2 linked regions of the Salinarimonas sp. genome follow. The protein of the gene in region 1 binds, or shares a complex with, the protein of each later gene. Links are inferred from orthologs where the notes say so. Each region holds a gene or a part of one and is shown in the gene's direction. Other genes may lie near its edges.

The links. The genes of interacting proteins can lie anywhere in the genome.
Region 2: the proteins of uvrB (region 1) and ABL310_RS12380 are in contact, whole or in part, in a crystal structure (PDB 7EGT), measured with the Thermus thermophilus proteins. The link is inferred for Salinarimonas sp. from one-to-one orthologs. Residues at the interface, in WP_096411307.1 of Thermus thermophilus: Glu23, Leu25, Arg26, Asp27, Gly28, Glu29, Arg30, Phe31, Arg55, Glu326, Asp327, Phe328, Glu379, Ser382, Gln383, His398, Gly400, Arg401; in WP_096412145.1 of Thermus thermophilus: His654, Arg656, Phe657, Gln666, Asp668, Glu669, Lys680, Arg681, Leu682, Ser683, Lys685, Tyr686, Ala687.

Annotation. Positions count from the first base shown.
Region 1 is NZ_CP157794.1:1,680,236-1,683,689, reverse strand. What follows is about bases 77-3,366. They hold uvrB (excinuclease ABC subunit UvrB), read left to right. Parts: upstream 77-445; coding sequence 446-3,166; downstream 3,167-3,366. Other genes in these bases: ABL310_RS07805 (serine/threonine-protein kinase), read right to left, coding at 3,183-3,366; ABL310_RS07815 (phospholipase D-like domain-containing protein), read right to left, coding at 77-307. Also shown: more of ABL310_RS07815, read right to left, coding at 1-76; more of ABL310_RS07805, read right to left, coding at 3,367-3,454. UniProt on the Escherichia coli protein: The UvrABC repair system catalyzes the recognition and processing of DNA lesions. A damage recognition complex composed of 2 UvrA and 2 UvrB subunits scans DNA for abnormalities.
Region 2 is NZ_CP157794.1:2,669,363-2,672,576, reverse strand. Bases 35-3,084 are described here. They hold ABL310_RS12380 (UvrD-helicase domain-containing protein), read left to right. Parts: upstream 35-395; coding sequence 396-2,774; downstream 2,775-3,084. Other genes in these bases: ABL310_RS12385 (hypothetical protein), read left to right, coding at 35-314. Also shown: more of ABL310_RS12385, read left to right, coding at 1-34. UniProt on the Escherichia coli protein: A helicase with DNA-dependent ATPase activity. Unwinds DNA duplexes with 3'-5' polarity. Translocates on single-stranded DNA with 3'-5' polarity. Initiates unwinding more efficiently from a nicked substrate than double-stranded DNA.

The DNA of each region.
Region 1 (3,454 bases):
TGAGAACGTTGATCTGCATGTCCGGCCGCCGCTTGGCGATCCAGCGCAGGAAGTCGCCGAGCCCGTTCGGCCCCTCGAGCGTCGACCCCTCCGGCTCGAGCAGGATGCGCAGGTCGAAATCCCAGCCGATCAGCATGATCGAATGCTCGGCGGCGAGCATCGCCTCCTTGGCGGCCTTGAAATAATGCTGCGCGTCGACGATCAAGCCGGCGCGATCGGCATGGGCGATGCGCCAGCAGGTCTCGCCAGGGCGCAGAATCCGGTCGGGCGCGGCCCCGTCGGGCTCGCGAGCGGCGTGCGTCGGCATGAATCTCCTCCCCCGGCGGCGCGGCCGGTGCTGCGGGAGAACCGGGAGCGTGGGGACGCGGTTCCGTTCCCGCGGGTCGTTCGGTGAAGGCCTCGTCCCCACCTTTCCCCCGGGCGCGACTCCGCCCATATTCCCCCCATGGCTCGCACCCCGAAAAAATCCCCGGCGAAATCCCCGTCCGCCCCCACCTCCGATTCCGGCGCCCCCGCGCGCAAGGGCGCGCGGCCGAAGGCGCAGAAGCCGGAGCTGAAGCCGCTCGACGAGCACCTGGCCGAGCTGCTCAACCCGGCGCTGAGCAAGAAGAAGGGCGAGACCGGCGTCACCGGCTTCGCCGAGGCGCCGCAGCGCGGCTTCGAGACCGGCTTCGTGGGCGAGCTCGACCCCGATCTCGCGCCCCCCGCCGCCCGCGATCTCGCCGAGCCCGCGGACTCCCCCGCCCGCAAGGGGGGCCGCCCGAGGAAGCCCTCCGCGCTGCCCCCGCCGGAGGATCTCGCCGGCGGCGGCGTCTCCGCCACGGTGAAGGCGCTGGAGGACCTGCTCACCTCCGGCAACCCGCTGTTCAAGGACGGCAAGCTCTGGACGCCGCACCGCCCGTCACGGCCCGACAAGTCGGAGGGCGGCCGTGCCTTCGTGATGCGGTCGGAGTACAAGCCGGCGGGCGACCAGCCCACCGCCATCGCCGAATTGTGCAAGGGCGTGGAGGAGCACGAGCGCGACCAGGTGCTGCTCGGCGTCACCGGCTCGGGCAAGACCTTCACCATGGCGAAGGTGATCGAGGAGACCCAGCGCCCCGCCCTCATCCTGGCGCCGAACAAGACGCTGGCCGCGCAGCTCTACGGCGAGTTCAAGTCGTTCTTCCCCGAGAACGCGGTGGAATACTTCGTCTCCTACTACGACTATTACCAGCCGGAGGCCTACGTCCCGCGCTCGGACACCTATATCGAGAAGGAATCGTCCATCAACGAGCAGATCGACCGCATGCGCCACTCGGCCACGCGGGCGCTGCTCGAGCGCGACGACGTGATCATCGTCGCCTCCGTCTCGTGCATCTACGGCATCGGCTCGGTGGAGACCTACACCGCCATGTCGTTCTCCCTGAAGCAGGGCGAGCGCATCGAGCAGCGCCAGCTCATCGCCGACCTCGTCGCGCTGCAATACAAGCGCATCCAGTCCGACTTCACCCGCGGCACCTTCCGGGTGCGCGGCGACGTCATCGAGCTCTTCCCGGCCCACCTGGAGGACCGCGGCTGGCGCATCGGGCTGTTCGGCGACGAGATCGAGACCATCCAGGAATTCGACCCGCTCACCGGGCAGAAGACCGCCGAGCTCGAGTTCGTCAAGGTCTACGCCAACTCGCACTACGTCACCCCGCGCCCCACCCTCCAGCAGGCGATCAAGGGCATCAAGGAGGAGCTCAAGCAGCGCCTCGCCGAGCTCAACAAGATGGGCCGGCTGCTCGAGGCGCAGCGGCTGGAGCAGCGCACCACCTTCGACCTCGAGATGATCGAGGCCACCGGCGCCTGCAACGGCATCGAGAACTATTCGCGCTACCTCACCGGCCGCCGCCCCGGCGAGCCGCCGCCGACCCTGTTCGAGTACCTGCCCGACAACGCGCTCGTCTTCACCGACGAGAGCCACGTCACCGTGCCGCAGATCGGCGGCATGTATCGCGGCGACTTCCGGCGCAAGGCGACGCTGGCCGAGTACGGCTTCCGCCTGCCCTCCTGCATGGACAACCGCCCGCTGCGCTTCGAGGAATGGGACGCCATGCGCCCGCAATCGGTGCACGTCTCCGCCACCCCCGGCGGGTGGGAGATGGACCGCACCGGCGGGATCTTCGTCGAGCAGGTCATCCGCCCCACCGGCCTCGTCGACCCCGTGGTCGAGGTCCGCCCCGCCAAGAGCCAGGTCGACGACCTGCTCGGCGAGGTGAAGGACATGGCGCGCCGCGGCTACCGCACGCTGGCCACCGTCCTCACCAAGCGCATGGCGGAGGATCTCACCGAGTACCTGCACGAGAACGGCGTGCGGGTGCGCTACATGCATTCCGACATCGACACGCTGGAGCGCATCGAGATCATCCGCGACCTGCGGCTGGGCGCCTTCGACGTGCTGGTGGGCATCAACCTGCTGCGCGAGGGCCTCGACATCCCCGAATGCGCGCTCGTCGCCATCCTGGACGCGGACAAGGAGGGCTTCCTGCGCTCCGAGACCTCGCTGATCCAGACCATCGGCCGCGCCGCCCGCAACGTCGACGGCCGCTGCCTCTTGTACGCCGACACGATCACCGGCTCCATGCAGCGCGCCATGGCCGAGACCGAGCGCCGCCGCGAGAAGCAGCTCGCCTACAATGCCGAGCACGGCATCACCCCGGAGAGCGTCAAGCGCGCCATCGGCGACATCCTGGAGAGCGTCTACGAGCGCGACCACGTGCGGGTCGACACGGGCCTGGCCGAGGCCGGCGCGACCGTCGGGCACAATCTCAAGGCCATCATGGCCGACCTCGAGAAGCGCATGCGCGAGGCGGCCGCCAACCTGGAATTCGAGGAGGCCGCCCGGCTGCGCGACGAGTTGAAGAGGTTGCAGGAAACGGAGCTGCTGGTCGGCGACGACCCGATGGCGCGGCAGGGGGACATCGAGGCGGGCGCCGGACGCTACGGCGCCGGGGACGCGCGCGGCGGGCGGCCGAAGGGCGGGACGCGGGTGGCGAAGCCGGTTCCGGGGGAGATGGGGCCGGGGACGGACCGGGAGCGGCCCTTGGGGGCGGGCGCCGTGGCGCCGCGGCCGGCGGGGCGGAGCATGGAGGGGCGGCCGGGGCAGGCGCCGAAGTATAGGGGGAGGAAGGGGAAGAGGGGGTGAGGGGGGGGGAGACGAACTATGCTAGCTTCACTACCGGATGTGCCCGGGAGTACGGAGTACCTGGGTGAAGTGAAACCATCACACGATCGTCAACCTTTATTCTTGTGGTGCCATATACACTTTCGACATGAAAGAAAACGTCTTCACCACTGTCCGAGAGGGCAAAATATTGGGTTCCATACTGTATTCTAACTACTTTTGCCGTTTTTCTCTCAAGATTGATTGCGTGCATCTCTTCAAGGCGCGTGATGATATCTGCCAGACTGGGCCTCTCCTCAATTGAGCTTT
Region 2 (3,214 bases), 990 kb from region 1 along the record:
TCGAGGGCGCGGACGGTCGGGCTCGGCTGGTGCTGGAGCTCTCGCTGCCGCCGGGCGCGCGGGCCGGCGATGCGGTGCACGACGCGCGCATCCTGTACCGGCCGGACGGGTTTCGCGACTACTGGGCGTCCCCGCCGGTCTTCCCCGAAGGCGCCATCGTGATCGACGACCTCGATCTCTCCGGGCGGGCGCCGCGCATCGCGGGGCGCTTCGCGGCGCCGTTGTGCTTCACCGCCTCGCCGATGACGACGCCGGACCCCTCGCGCTGCCGGCCCGCGTCGGGACGCTTCAGCACCGACCTCGTACGCGACTGAGCATCACCAGACTCGTCCCTGCGACCATCCACCCCCGATCGCGACTCGACGCCGTTCCCCTTTTGCTCCATGGTCGCGCGCATGACTCGCAGCGAGGATTTCCGGCCCGAGCCGCCCGGCGGCGCGGGCTCGCTCTCGGCCCGGGCGCGCGCCGCCGCCGCGCCGCAGACGCCTTATCTCGAAGGGCTCAACCCCGAGCAGCGCCAGGCGGTGACGACGACCGAGGGTCCCGTCCTCGTGCTCGCCGGCGCGGGCACGGGCAAGACCCGCGTGCTCACGACGCGCATCGCCCACCTGATCGCCACCGGCAAGGCGCGGCCGTCGGGCATCCTCGCCGTGACCTTCACCAACAAGGCCGCGCGCGAGATGAAGGAGCGCGTCGGCGCGCTCGTGGGCGGGGTGGGGGAGGGCATGCCCTGGCTCGGCACCTTCCACTCGATCTCCGCCAAGATCCTGCGCCGCCACGCCGAGCTCGTGGATCTCACGAGCGACTTCACCATTCTCGGCATGGACGACCAGCTGCGGCTCCTCAAGCAGGTGATCCAGGCCGACGGCGACATCGACGAGAAGCGCTGGCCCGCCCGCCAGCTCGCCGGCGTCATCGACGACTGGAAGAATCGCGGGCTGGAGCCGCACCGCGTGCCCAAGGGCGAGGCCGCCGCCTTCGCCTTCGGCAAGGGCATCAAGCTCTACGAGGCCTACCAGGAGCGGCTGAAGACGCTCAACGCCGCCGATTTCGGCGACCTGCTGCTGGAGGCCCTGCGCCTCTTCCGCGATCACCCGGACGTGCTCGAGAGCTACCAGGACCGCTTCCGCTACATGCTGGTGGACGAGTACCAGGACACCAACGTCGCGCAGTATCTCTGGCTGCGGCTGCTCGCCCAGAAGCGCGCCAACCTCGCCTGCGTCGGCGACGACGACCAGTCGATCTACGGCTGGCGCGGGGCCGAGGTCGACAACATCCTGCGCTTCGAGCACGACTTTCCGGGCGCGACCGTGGTGCGGCTCGAGCGCAATTACCGCTCGACGGGCCACATCCTGGCCGCGGCCTCCCACCTCATCGCCTACAACGAGGGCCGGCTCGGCAAGACGCTGCGCACCGACGACGAGCCCGGCGAGCGCGTGATCCTCACCGGCGCCTGGGATTCGGAGGAGGAGGCCCGGCTCATCGGCGAGGAGATCGAGAGCCTCCACGGCAAGGGTCACGCCCTCTCGCAGATGGCGGTGCTGGTACGGATCTCCGCCCAGATGCGCGAGATCGAGGACCGGTTCGTGCAGCTCGGCCTGCCCTACCGCGTCATCGGCGGCCCGCGCTTCTACGAGCGCGCGGAGATCCGCGACGCGCTCGCCTATCTGCGCCTCGTCGCCCAGCCGGCGGACGACCTCGCCTTCGAGCGGATCATCAACACGCCCAAGCGCGGGCTCGGCGACGCGACGGTGCAGATCCTGCACAACCACGCCCGCGCCGCCCGCATCCCGCTGCTCCAGGCCGCGCGCTTCCTGGTGGAGACCGACGAGCTCAAGCCCAAGCCCCGGGGCGCCATCCGCGAGTTCGTCCGCCAGATCGACGACTGGGCCCGCGCCATCGACGCGACGCCGCACGCCGACCTCGCCCGCCGGGTGCTCGACGAGAGCGGCTATACCGAGATGTGGCAGCGCGACAAATCGGCGGACGCGCAAGGGCGGCTCGAGAACCTCAAGGAGCTGGTGCGCTCCATGGAGGACTTCCCCGATCTCGCCGCCTTCCTCGAGCACGTCTCGCTCGTCATGGACGCCAACGAGGGCGATACCGACGACAAGGTCTCGCTGATGACCTTGCACGCGGCGAAGGGGCTCGAGTTCGACACGGTGTTCCTGCCGGGCTGGGAGGAGGGGCTGTTCCCCTCCTCGCGCGCCCTCGACGAGAGCGGCCAGGCCGGGCTCGAGGAGGAGCGCCGGCTCGCCCATGTCGGCCTCACCCGGGCGCGGCGGCGCGCCATGATCTGGTTCGCGGCCAACCGGCGCATCCACGGCATGTGGAACGCCACCGCGCCCTCGCGCTTCATCGACGAACTGCCGGAGGCCTCCGTCGACGTCCGCGAGGCGCCGGCGCAGTTCTCGGGCGGCGGCTACGGCGCCTCGCGCTTCGACCAGATCGCGCCCTTCGGCTCGACCTATTCCACCCCCGGCTGGCAGCGGGCGCAGGCGAACACCCGCGCGCAGGCCGAGTTCGGCTCGGGCTCGGCGGGGCGCGGCCGCGGCGGCTTCTCCGAGCCCCGCCGCCAGGGCCCGCTCGTCATCGAGGGCGAGCTCGTCGCGAAGTCGACGGGCGCGGCCTCGGCCTACGCGGTGGGCGCCCGCGTCTTCCACATCAAGTTCGGCCCGGGCTCGGTGGCGGCGGTCGACGGCAACAAGCTCACCGTCGATTTCGACAAGGCCGGGCGCAAGATGGTGCTCGACAGTTTCGTCGAGCCGGCCTGACGCGCCGCGGCCCGGGTTTACACGCCCACCCCGATCCTTATATCTCGGGCAGCGCGGCCGTCCGGCCGTGTTGCCGTTTCCACCCGCCCCGTCCACGCCACCACGTACGAGTTTCGAGAGCCCATGCGCGCCGAGATCGAACAGCTGGTCGAGACCGCCAAGCAGTCCATAGGGCTGCTGAGGAGGCATCTTTGACTGGGATACCGCACAACGCCGCCTCGCGGAGCTGAACGCGCTCTCCGAGAACCCCGACCTCTGGAACGACCCCGACGCCGCGCAGAAGGTGATGCGCGAGCGCTTGTCGCTCGAGGACCAGATCTCCTCCATCAAGCGCCTCGAGCAGGAGCTCGACGACGCGATCACGCTCATCGAGCTCGGCGACGCCGAGGACGACGAGGCGACGATCCAGGAGGGCGAGGCCGCGATCCGCGGCATCGAGG